Regions from separate parts of the Citrobacter sp. GW821-FHT07H02 genome, predicted to be linked through region 2. Evidence: predicted binding sites of a transcription regulator. Region 2 holds the regulator's gene; each other region holds the start of a gene.

Region 1 (4,195 bases), on a different contig from region 2:
TTCCGGCAGATGGTTCGAGCCAATCATCCGGCCTTCGTCCTCCAGCACCCATAAACGCGGCGTCTGGCGCGCATCGACCTTGAGCAACTCACTTGCCAGCAGGTTTTCAAAACTGGCCTGACTGAGTTGCGGCAACAGCGTACGGCCAAATGAGGAGCCGCGATGGTGCGCCAGCCCTTCGAGATCGATACCGTTGGGCTGCTGTTGTACCAGTTGCGTCTTGCCGCTGCCGGTACAGCCGCCAATTAAGACGATGGGCTTTTGCACCAGTTCTTCGGTGAGGCGGATGGCAGACTGGCGTAACGCTTTATAGCCGCCCTTGATCAGCGGGTAGTCAATACCTGACTCACGCAGCCATTGCTGAACAATGTGCGAGCGTTGGCCGCCGCGCGCGCAGCAAAGATAGCCGGTGGGCCGTTGTTGACACGCTTCTCGCCAGCCATCCAGCCGCTGTTGGCGAAGTTCGCCGGAAACCAGTTGATGACCAAGCTTGAGTGCGGCCTCTGGTCCCTGGCGCTTGTAGCAGGTGCCGACGGCGGCGCGCTCTTCATCATTCATCAAGGGCAGGTTAATGGCTGCGGGCATGGCGCCCTGGGTGAATTCGCCTGGGGCGCGTACATCGATTAAAGGCGTGTCGGCGGTGAGGATCGCGCGATAATCCGTTCCATCGTTCATGGGAGATCCTGATAAAACAAAACAGCAATGGGCAGGATTTTACGCGCTGAGAGAGGGGCCGGGAAAGGATAAGTTCTATTTCCCGGCATTTTTCTGGGTTATATGAGCTTACTTTGCGCCCAAATGATGCCGCTGGCGTAGTCTGGCGGCAGTAATGGCGCCAGTGCCTCCAGCGTGGCGTTAAGGCGCGCGGTGTCGCTGTCGGTCAGGTTCAGGTGACCCACCTTACGCCCCGGGCGAACCTCTTTGTCGTACCAGTGCAGATGCACTAACGGCAGTTTCAGCCAGTCATAATTCAAAGGACTGCCAATCAAATTCACCATCACCGATGGGCTGTTCACCACCGGCGTCGGTAATGGCAGTCCCGTGATGGCGCGCAGGTGCAGCTCAAACTGACTGATGCTGGCGCCGTTTTGCGTCCAGTGCCCGCTGTTATGCACGCGCGGGGCCAGTTCGTTGATCAACAGCCCTTCTGAGGTGATAAAGCACTCCATCGCCATCACGCCAACGTAACCCAACTCCTGCATGATGGCGGAAAGCATGGCTTCCGCCTGTTCCTGCAATCGGGTGTTAGCCTGCGGAAACGCCACGCTGGTGCGCAGAATTCCGTCCTGATGCAGGTTGTGCGTCAGCGGATAAAATACGGTGCTGCCGTCGTGACCGCGTGCGCCAACTAATGACACTTCCCCGGAGAAGTTGATCCCCTGCTCGACAATACACTCGCCGTAGCAGTCATTCGGGAGTTGGTCAGTTTCATCATTGCGCAAGCGCCACTGCCCGCGACCGTCATAACCCCCGACGCGGCGTTTGACAATCGCCAGTTCGCCTAAGCGTTCGAAAATGTGCGGCCATTCGTCGCTCCCGGCCAGCAGTTGCCACGGTGCGGTGGCAAGGGAGAGTTTGTCAAAAAGCTGCTTTTGCGTGAGTCGGTCAGCGATAATTGGGAATACATCGCGGTTGACAAAGGCCGGGTGGCGCGCCAGTTCGCGGGTCAACGCGGTTTCTGGCCAGCGCTCAATTTCTGCGGTAATTACGCTTTGCTGAAAAGGAACAGCGGCAGGTTCGGCGTCCAGTCCCACTGGCCAGACGGCTATCCCTAACGGTTCACCGGCCTGGCGCAGCATCCGCCCTAACTGTCCGTTACCCAGCACGCAGACCTGCTTCATGCCGCACCCCGCGGATCTGGATTCTCCAGCACCTCATCCGTTTGCGCTTTACGCCAGTCATTCAAGCGCTGATGCAGCGCGCTGTCATGGGTCGCCAGAATTTGTGCTGCCAGCAGTGCTGCGTTCGCCGCGCCCGCTTTGCCAATCGCCAGTGTACCGACCGGAATACCGCGTGGCATCTGAACAATAGAGTAGAGGCTGTCAACGCCGCTCAGCGCCGCGCTCTGTACCGGAACGCCCAGCACGGGCACCAGCGTCTTCGCCGCAATCATGCCCGGCAAATGTGCGGCACCGCCAGCACCGGCAATAATCACCTGATAACCGTTCTCTTCGGCGCTTTCGGCGAAGCTGAACAATTTGTCGGGGGTGCGGTGAGCGGAAATAACTTCAACGTGGTGTGGAACGTTCAGGATTTCAAAGATTTCGGCGGCAAACTGCATGGTAGCCCAGTCGCTTTTGGACCCCATCACGATGGCGACACGCGCCGGATTATTGCGGGAAGACATGCGTCTGAAAACTCCTGTGGTGCGGGACACACTGCTTTTGAGGCCACAGAGAATAGCATGATAATCCGGCAAGGAAAACGGTTGCGCGGTTAAAGTTGCGGCGAATAGCTGTGAGAATTTAAAACGGGAAGGCGATCAGTTCAACGTTGTCTGGCGTGACTTTTACCATCGAGCCTTCGTGGTGCCAGGCACCTAAAACGACACGAAAAGCAGGTTTTCCGTTAATAGTGAGTTCATGCACCGCCGGGCGATGGGTATGACCGTGAACCAACCACTGAACCTGATGTTTTTCCATCTCAGCCACCACGGCCTGCTGATTAACATCCATAATTTCCAGTGATTTACTGCTGTTGGCGGATTTGCTGCCAGCCCGCATTTTGGCGGCAATGCGGCTACGAATAAACAGCGGCAGGGCAAGAAACAGCGTTTGCAGCCAGGGTTTGTGCACTTTGGCGCGAAACGCCTGGTAACCGACATCGTCGGTACACAAGGTATCGCCATGCATGATCAACACGCGTCGGCCATACAGGTCAGGCACCTTTTCCTGCGGTAGCAGGGTCATGCCGCTTTCACGGGCAAAACGTTTTCCGAGCAGAAAGTCGCGGTTACCGTGAATGAAAAAACAGGGCACGCCGGAATCGACCACCGCTTTAATCGCCGCGGCTATTTCGTGGTGCAGGGGATTGGGATCGTCGTCGCCTATCCAGGCTTCGAAAAGATCGCCCAAAATGTACAGTGCGTCTGCCTGACGCGCTTCACCGGCTAAAAAACGCAGAAAACCGGCGGTGATCGCCGGTTCTTCTGTGCAGAGGTGAAGATCTGCAATAAACAGTGTCGCCACGATTACTCGCTGACGGTCACGTTTTCGACGATGACGTCTTCTTTTGGTACGTCCTGATGCATGCCGCTGCGACCGGTGGACACCGCTTTAATTTTGTCTACAACGTCCATGCCTTCAACGACTTCAGCAAATACGCAGTAGCCCCAGCCCTGCATGCTTTCAGCAGAGAAGTTCAGGAAGTCGTTGTCGACAACGTTAATAAAGAACTGGGCAGTTGCGGAGTGCGGAGCCTGAGTACGCGCCATTGCCAGCGTACCACGGGTGTTTTTCAGACCGTTGTTGGCTTCGTTTTTGATCGCCTCTTTGGTGTCTTTTTGCTTCATGCCCGGTTCAAAACCGCCGCCCTGAATCATAAAACCGTTAATGACACGGTGGAAAATGGTGTTGTTGTAAAAACCTTCGCGGCAGTAGTCCAGGAAGTTTTTAACTGTTTCAGGCGCTTTGTCATCAAAGGTTTTGATTACGATATCGCCGTGATTAGTGTGGAAAGTAACCATTTTTGCATCCTGTTCCGATATAGTGGTGCTTCGACCCAACGCTGGGTCACAGATAGTGGGGTGTTATAGCATAACCGTAAGACGGGATCATCTTGCAATGTGTGCTGATTCCAGTCTGAATTATGGGTATTATACAGACTTTATTATCCACACACGTCTATACGGAATCTTCGATGTTAAAAATCTTTAATACACTGACGCGCCAGAAAGAGGAATTTAAGCCTATTCATGCCGGGGAAGTCGGCATGTACGTGTGTGGTATTACCGTTTACGATCTCTGTCATATTGGTCACGGACGTACATTTGTTGCCTTCGATGTGGTGGCGCGCTACCTGCGTTTCCTCGGCTACAAACTGAAATACGTGCGTAACATTACCGATATCGATGACAAAATCATCAAACGCGCCAACGAAAACGGCGAAAACTTTGTGGCGCTGGTCGATCGCATGATTGCCGAGATGCACAACGATTTCGATGCGTTGAACATTTTGCGCCCGGACCTCGAACCGC
Region 2 (4,195 bases):
CTTTTTTTATCAGTAAGACATTGCCGCAGAGTGTAGGGAGTGAAATTCCTGTTGTGAAACGCTAATATTTGTCTACTGAATTCAAATTTTTTGTAGGCAGAATATGTGGTCAGAATATTCCCTTGAAGTTGTTGATGCTGTCGCGCGCAATGGTAGCTTCAGTTCCGCCGCCCAGGAACTGCATCGCGTGCCCTCGGCCGTCAGCTACACCGTACGTCAACTGGAAGAGTGGCTGGCGGTTCCCCTGTTTGAACGACGCCACCGGGATGTGGAATTGACGCCCGCCGGCGCCTGGTTTTTAAAAGAAGGCCGCTCTGTTATCAAAAAAATGCAGATCACCCGCCAGCAGTGCCAACAGATTGCGAATGGCTGGCGAGGGCAACTGCCTATCGCGGTAGATAATATTGTGCGACCAGAACGCACCCGGCAGATGATTGTCGACTTCTATCGCCACTTTGATGACGTCGAGCTGATCGTTTCTCAGGAGGTGTTTAACGGCGTCTGGGATGCGCTTTCCGACGGACGCGTGGAACTGGCCATTGGGGCGACGCAGGCGATCCCCGTCGGCGGGCGCTATACCTTTCGCGATATGGGAATGTTGAGCTGGAGCTGCGTGGTGGCAAGTCATCATCCCCTGGCGGCGATGCCCGGACCCTTGAGTGATGATACGTTGCGCAACTGGCCGTCGCTGGTCCGTGAAGACACGTCACGGACACTGCCTAAACGTATCACCTGGCTGCTGGACAACCAAAAGCGCGTGATCGTACCGGATTGGGAATCGTCAGCAACCTGTCTTTCCGCCGGGTTATGTGTCGGGATGGTGCCTACGCATTTTGCAAAACCGTGGGTCGACAGTGGCAAATGGGTCGCGTTGACCCTGGAGAATCCATTCCCGGATGCAGCATGCTGCCTGACCTGGCAGCAAAATGACACGTCGCCCGCATTAGCCTGGCTGCTAGAGTATTTAGGCGACAGTGAAACGCTGAATAAAGAGTGGTTGCGAGAACCTGAAGAGGTTCCCGCCGGGGAAGCTTAACGACGATAGTCGCGGAACGGACCATCCGCAACCGAACGACGTTCGATCAGTCGCGGGTGGACTTCAATAGACTGCGACTCTTCACGCTTGTTGACGATACGGTCTAACAACATATTAAAGGCCGTTTCACCCAGTGAGTCTTTCGGTTGGTGAATAGTGGTCAGTGCGGGTGTGAAATAGCGCGCGTTACGCACATTGTCATAACCGATCACCGAAATATCCTGCGGTACGCGCAAACCCATTTCGTCAGCAGCGCAGAGCGCCCCCATTGCCATGATGTCGCCACCGCAGAATACCGCAGTAGGGCGATGGGTCTGAGAGAGGATTTGCTGCATTGCACGATAACCAGACTCAGGTTCAAAATCGCCCTGTACAATCCAGTTTTCCGGGACTTTTATCAGCGCTTCGTCCATCGCCTTCATAAAGCCCGCCAGGCGGCCAGCCCCCGTGTTACGCTCCATCGGGCCAGGAATGACGCCTATCTCACGATGACCGCGTTCCACCAGATAACGACCGGCCATATAACCGCCTTCGAACGCGTTATCAATGACCGTATCGGTAAAGTCAGCCTTCGCTTCGCCCCAATCCATAACCACCATTGGAATATGGCGATACTCTTCAAGCATGGAGAGCAGAGACTCTGGATATTCCGAACACATAACCAGCAGACCATCCACACGCTTTTGCGCCATCATGGAAAGGTAGGCCCGTTGTTTTTCAAGATTATTCCAGGCATTGCCAAGGATCAGGGTGTAGCCTTTCTGGAAGCAGTTTTTCTCAACGGCTTCAATAATTTCAGCGAAATAGGCGGCTTCACTGCTGGTTGCCAGCAGACCGATAGATTTGGTGTGATTCACCTTCAGGCTGCGGGCGACGGCACTCGGGGAGTAGTGCAATTCTTTGATTGCTGCCCAGACAGCATTGCGAGTCTCTTCTGCGACAAAACGCGTTTTGTTAATTACATGTGATACGGTTGTAGTGGAAACGTTTGCTCGCTTCGCTACATCTTTAATTGTTGCCATTACATTTCACTCCAGACCATATCCAAACTCCTGAAAATACTGTAGGTAAACGTTTGCCTTTACACACCCTTATCGCAACATCAGGGTTGCGGCACGCCGGGAAAACGACACGAAACGTCAGGAGGGGGTCAATGGCCGGTACGCTAATCAAGTAAGCGTGGAATTTTGTCTGATCTTGACGAAAAGGGGAAGAGTTAAAAGTGGTTATCAATATAAATCCTGGGAGATTTTTACATCCAAGTGTGTAAAAATGCGCAATATCACTTTTTGTGTGGGAATAAAAAGGAGCAAATTTGATGAGCACCGATCTGAAGTTTTCGTTAGTAACCACTATTATTGTTCTGGGCCTGATCGTAGCGGGTGGTCTGACCGCCGCACTGCACTGATTTACCGTGAGGGAGCATGCTCTCCCTCATCTCGTTACCCCTTCATTGTTACTAAATCAGCAAAAGTCTTTTGCCATTCTGTTAACTTTATTATTTTTGTGATTGATGTCATGCTTTTGGCTCTTATCGGGTGTCGCTTCGCGGCACGCTGCAGCGGAGTCAACGTATGAAAATCAATTACCCCTTACTGGCGCTTGCGATTGGCGCATTTGGTATTGGGACCACGGAATTCTCTCCGATGGGGCTGTTGCCCGTCATTGCGCATGGCGTGAATGTCTCCATTCCCGCCGCCGGAATGCTCATCAGCGCCTATGCGGTGGGTGTGATGGTGGGCGCGCCGTTGATGACCCTGTTGCTATCGCACCGTGCTCGTCGTAATGCGCTGATTTTTTTGATGGCCATTTTTACGCTGGGCAACGTCCTGTCGGCCATTGCGCCGGATTACACCACCTTGATGCTATCGCGCATTTTGACCAGTCTTAATCACGGCGCGTTTTTCGGATTGGGTTCGGTCGTGGCGGCCAGGGTAGTGCCGAAGCATAAACAGGCCAGCGCCGTGGCGACGATGTTTATGGGACTGACCATTGCAAACATCGGCGGCGTGCCTGCGGCCACATGGCTTGGGGAAACCATTGGCTGGCGGATGTCCTTTTTAGCGACCGCTGGACTTGGGGTGATCGCGATGCTCAGTTTATTCTTCTCTCTGCCGAAAGGTGGCGCAGGGGAACGGCCGGACGTGCGTAAAGAACTGGCTGTCTTGCTGCGTCCACCGGTCCTTTCTGCGCTGCTGACCACCGTGCTGGGCGCGGGGGCAATGTTCACCCTCTACACCTATATTTCACCCGTTCTGCAAAACATTGCCCATGCCACACCGGCATTTGTCACCGCGATGTTAGTTTTGATCGGCGTTGGGTTTTCGATCGGCAACTATTTTGGCGGCAAACTGGCCGATCGTTCCGTCAACGGTACGCTGAAAGGTTTCTTACTGCTGCTTATGGTCATCATGCTGGCCATTCCTTTCCTGGCGCGTAACGATCTGGGCGCTGCGTTCAGTATGGTGGTGTGGGGCGCGGCAACATTTGCCGTCGTACCGCCTTTGCAGATGCGCGTGATGCGTGTCGCCAGTGAAGCGCCGGGGTTGTCTTCGTCGGTGAATATCGGGGCATTTAACCTTGGCAATGCGTTAGGCGCGGCGGCAGGCGGCGCGGTGATTTCCGGCGGTCTGGGGTATAGCTTTGTTCCGGTGATGGGCGCCATTGTGGCAGGGCTGGCGTTATTGCTGGTCTTTGTGTCAGCGAGAAGGCAACCTGAAACGGCCTATGTCGCCAACTAAACGATTGAGTTGAAAATAAAAACGCAGAAGGAAACCCTTCTGCGTTGTCGTATTTACGCCGCGAAGTTCTTCGCAACGAATTCCCAGTTTACCAGCGCCCAGAAATGCTCCAGGTAGCCAGGACGGGCATTACGGTAGTCGATGTAGTAAGCATGTTCCCACACATCAACGGTCATCAGCGGGGTGGCATCCGTGGTCAGCGGGGTGCCCGCGTTGGACGTAGAAACGATAGCCAGTTTGCCATCAGCCCCTTTTACCAGCCAGGTCCAGCCAGAACCGAAGTTTTTAATCGCAGCATCGGTGAACTGTGCTTTGAATTCAGCAAAGCTACCGAAGGACGCGGCGATAGCGTCAGCCAGTTTACCGGTTGGTTCGCCGCCCGCGTTCGGGGCCAGGCAGTTCCAGTAGAACGTGTGGT
Region 3 (4,195 bases), on a different contig from region 2:
CAACAACCAGCAGGTGTTGTTAGAACAGCTGGAAAACCAGGGGATTCGGGTTCCCTATTCGTGTCGGGCGGGTATTTGCGGTTGCTGCCGGGTACGGTTGCTGGAGGGCGAAGTCAGCCCGCTGAAAAAATCAGCGATAGGCGAGGATGGCACGATTCTTTGCTGTAGTTGTGTACCGAAAACGGCGCTCAGACTGGAAAGTTAAACGGCTTGCTCAAGGCTGAAACTGTCAATAATGGCTTGCGGTTTCAGTCTGTCATTCATGATCTTTATCGCATCACCCAGCTGCATCGTGCGTCCCGCGACCACCACGCCAGGCTGAGCAAGCAGACAAAGCGCAGCATTTTCACCCGGTTCCACCACCAGTAAATTGACCTGCTCTTCGGTGTCGCTTAAGTAGACGCAGGCCGCATCACCGGAGACGGGTGACCAGTTTTCTCCATGCGCAACAAAGTGCCAGCTTTTTGGCATCTGGGGTTTGAGGTAGCGAATAGCCACCAGCGCATTAAGCACCAGCTCCGCTTTTTGTTCTTTCGATAATTCAAGGTCGCGGCATTTTTCTTCAAAGGAAAAATAAAGCGCGGCATCTTCTACGCAAAAACCGGCGGGTGAAAAAGCATCAGGAGTGAGCATTTTGCGAGCAAAACGCGAGCGAAATAACATGCCATTGGCCAGATCGAGCATCATTCGATCATGCTCTTCATCATAATACCAGCGCCAGTTATCGTCAGGTTTAATTCGCATTCGTTTATCTCCTGGGCTTAACATCCTGTTGCAACATTGTCCTGATTGCCGCTTCGTTAATTGCCTTAATAAGAAAAGACTAAAATGTATAAATAAGCAACAGTGAAGGAATATAAAACAACCAAGGCTGGAAATAAAGCCCTGGTTGTCCGATTAAGGGAAAAGGTTAGAGATGGGTAACGATTTCTTTAATCAGCGGCGGACCTTTAAAAATAAAGCCGGAATAAATTTGCACCAGTGAAGCGCCAGCCGCCATTTTTTCACGCGCCGCTATCACGGAGTCAATACCACCGACACCAATAATCGGTAACTGCCCGTTTAATTCCTGCGACAGACGTCGAATAATTTCTGTACTTTTTAATTGCAGCGGTCGTCCACTCAAACCACCCATTTGGTCACAGTTTTTCATTCCCTGAACCAAAGAACGATCCAACGTTGTATTGGTGGCAATAACACCATCAATATTATGACGGACTAAACTGTCAGCAACCTGGATCAGTTCTTCTTCGGAAAGATCCGGCGCGATCTTTACCGCCACCGGCACATATTTTTGATGGATCGCCTGCAGATCGTTTTGTTTATTTTTAATTGCCGTCAATAAATCGTCCAGCGCATCGCCGTATTGCAGCGTGCGTAATCCTGGCGTATTTGGTGAAGAGATATTGATCGCGATATAACCTGCATAAGCATAGACTTTTTCCATACAAATCAGATAGTCATCTTTGCCTTGCTCTACCGGCGTATCTTTATTTTTACCGATATTAATCCCCAGGATGCCGTCAAAATGCGATTTTTTAACGTTCTCCACCAGGTTATCGACACCGTGGTTATTGAAGCCCATTCTGTTGATCAACCCTTCCGCATCGACCAGGCGGAAAAGGCGGGGTTTATCGTTGCCAGGCTGAGGGCGTGGCGTCACGGTGCCTATCTCTATCGAGCCAAACCCCATTGCGCCCAGCGCATCAATGCACTCCCCATCTTTATCCAGACCTGCGGCCAGACCAAGCGGGTTCTTAAAAGTCAGCCCCATACAGGTAACAGGCTTTGCTGGCACTTTCTGGCGCACAAGCGCTTCCAGCGGTGTACCTGTGACACGGCGTAATTGTTGAAATGTTAATTCATGAGCGCGCTCTGGATCGAGCTGAAAAAGGGCTTTACGAACGAAGGGGTAGTACATGAACTCTCCTGGATTCCCGGTGTGCAAACCGGGGGCGTATTATGTGCGATGTTGAACCAAAAGGGAATTGACCTGCGGCAATAAATGACGATGTCCACGCAATCGTTTTCTTCCTCCCCCGCGCAATTATGCGTTTTTCAGATTTTCTCTGCCGGATAAATCATTTCGATTCACAAAATCTCTCTGTCAGACTGCACAAATTGTTATCAATGTTAGTAAAAAGCAACTAATTGGTTATAAGGAGAGATTGAGAATATGCGCATCATCACTCTGGCGGGAAGTCCGCGTTTTCCCTCACGTTCCAGTGCGTTACTGGAATATGCCCGTGAAAAACTCAGTGCTCTGGATGTCGAGGTATGCCACTGGAACCTCCACAACTTTGCGCCTGAAGATCTTTTATATGCGCGATTCGACGGCCCCGCGCTGAAAACCCTGGTTGCCCAGTTAAAAGAGGCCGATGGGCTGATTGTCGCCACGCCCGTTTATAAAGCGGCCTATTCCGGGGCGTTAAAAACGTTGCTTGACCTGCTGCCTGAGCGAGCGCTCGACGGGAAAGTGGTGTTGCCTCTCGCCACCGGCGGCACCGTCGCGCATTTACTGGCCGTTGACTATGCGCTCAAGCCGGTATTAAGCGCGCTTAAAGCGCAGGAAATTCTGCATGGCGTGTTTGCTGATGACTCTCAGGTTATTGATTATCAGCATAAACCGCACTTCACCCCGAACCTACAACTGCGCCTGGACACCGCGCTCGAGACGTTCTGGCAGGCGCTGCATCGTCGGGATGTACAGGTTCCTGATTTTCACCCATCACAGGGGATCGCCCATGCTTAATCTCTTCAAACGTCATTCACCCTGGCTGGCGCTGACCGGTTTACTGTCACTTTCAGCCCTGTCTCACGCAGCGACCTCCACGCCCGAGACGCTGCGTATCGGTTATCAGAAAGGCAGCATCAGTATGGTGCTGGCAAAAAGCCACCAACTTCTGGAAACGCGCTATCCGCAAACGAAAATCTCCTGGGTAGAATTCCCGGCGGGGCCGCAGATGCTTGAAGCGCTGAATGTCGGCAGTATCGATCTGGGCAGCACTGGCGACATACCACCGATCTTCGCGCAGGCCGCCGGGGCGGACCTGGTGTATGTCGGCGTCGAACCGCCTAAACCGAAGGCAGAAGTGATTCTGGTACCTGAAAATAGTCCCATTAAAAGCGTGGCGGATTTAAAAGGGCGCAAGGTCGCTTTCCAGAAAGGTTCCAGTTCACATAACCTGCTGCTCCGGGCTTTGCAGCAGGCCGGGTTAAAATTTACCGATATTCAACCGACTTTTCTGACCCCGGCGGACGCCCGTGCGGCCTTCCAGCAGGGTAACGTCGATGCCTGGGCTATCTGGGATCCCTACTATTCAGCAGCACTTCTGCAAGGCGGCGTGCGCGTACTGAAGGACGGCTCTGACTTAAAACAAACCGGTTCGTTCTATCTGGCGGCGCGCCCGTATGCTGAAAAAAATGGCGCCTTTATTCAGGGCGTGCTCAACACCTTCAGTCAGGCCGATGCGCTGACGCTTAGCCAACGCGAACAAAGTATTGCGCTGCTTGCCAAAACGATGGGATTGCCCGCGCCGGTGATCGCCAGCTATCTGGATCATCGCCCACCGACCACAATCGCGCCGGTTGACGCCACGGTTGCCGCGCTGCAGCAACAAACCGCCGATCTGTTTTACGACAACCGCCTGGTACCGAAAAAAATCGATATTCGCGACCGCATCTGGCACGCCACTTCGCAGGAAGGAGAAAAATTATGAGTTTGAATATGTTCTGGTTTTTACCTACACACGGTGACGGGCACTATCTGGGAACAGAAGAAGGTTCGCGCCCGGTCACTCACGGTTATCTGCAACAAATCGCACAAACCGCAGACCGCCTGGGCTTTACCGGCGTGCTGATCCCCACCGGACGCTCCTGCGAAGATGCGTGGCTGGTTGCAGCGTCAATGATCCCGGTAACGCAACGGCTTAAGTTCCTCGTGGCGTTGCGCCCCAGCGTGACGTCACCCACGGTCGCCGCGCGCCAGGCCGCGACGCTCGACAGGCTCTCCAACGGTCGCGCGCTCTTTAATCTGGTCACCGGCAGCGATCCACAAGAGTTGGCAGGCGACGGCGTTTTCCTCGATCACAGCGAACGCTATGCCGCTTCTTCTGAATTTACTCAGGTCTGGCGGCGGTTATTGCAGGGCGAAACCGTCGATTTTCACGGCAAACATATTCACGTTCGCGGGGCA

Evidence for each region. Region 2 encodes PurR, which represses purine synthesis genes. Its sites were predicted from a motif close to CANGCAAACGTTTGCNTG; they were not measured.
Region 1: a site for PurR is predicted at 2,418-2,435, ahead of purE (5-(carboxyamino)imidazole ribonucleotide mutase). Genes of this name have one in related genera too.
Region 3: a site for PurR is predicted at 2,017-2,034, ahead of pyrD (quinone-dependent dihydroorotate dehydrogenase). Genes of this name have one in related genera too.

Annotation. Positions count from the first base shown of each region.
Region 1 covers NZ_JBWKPZ010000001.1:163,610-167,804, forward strand. Annotated here, with positions in the region: gene mnmH (tRNA 2-selenouridine(34) synthase MnmH) at 1-675, opposite strand, end outside; gene purK (5-(carboxyamino)imidazole ribonucleotide synthase) at 774-1,841, opposite strand; gene purE (5-(carboxyamino)imidazole ribonucleotide mutase) at 1,838-2,347, opposite strand; gene lpxH (UDP-2,3-diacylglucosamine diphosphatase) at 2,466-3,188, opposite strand; gene ppiB (peptidylprolyl isomerase B) at 3,191-3,685, opposite strand; gene cysS (cysteine--tRNA ligase) at 3,859-4,195, shown strand, end outside.
Region 2 covers NZ_JBWKPZ010000003.1:48,106-52,300, reverse strand. Annotated here, with positions in the region: gene punR (DNA-binding transcriptional activator PunR) at 104-1,036, shown strand; gene purR (HTH-type transcriptional repressor PurR) at 1,033-2,058, opposite strand; gene cydH (cytochrome bd-I accessory subunit CydH) at 2,355-2,444, shown strand; gene AC07NP_RS05475 (MFS transporter) at 2,611-3,777, shown strand; gene sodB (superoxide dismutase [Fe]) at 3,831-4,195, opposite strand, start outside.
Region 3 covers NZ_JBWKPZ010000001.1:622,531-626,725, reverse strand. Annotated here, with positions in the region: gene AC07NP_RS02860 (YcbX family protein) at 1-205, shown strand, start outside; gene zapC (cell division protein ZapC) at 202-744, opposite strand; gene pyrD (quinone-dependent dihydroorotate dehydrogenase) at 911-1,921, opposite strand; gene ssuE (NADPH-dependent FMN reductase) at 2,177-2,752, shown strand; gene AC07NP_RS02840 (sulfonate ABC transporter substrate-binding protein) at 2,745-3,719, shown strand; gene ssuD (FMNH2-dependent alkanesulfonate monooxygenase) at 3,716-4,195, shown strand, end outside.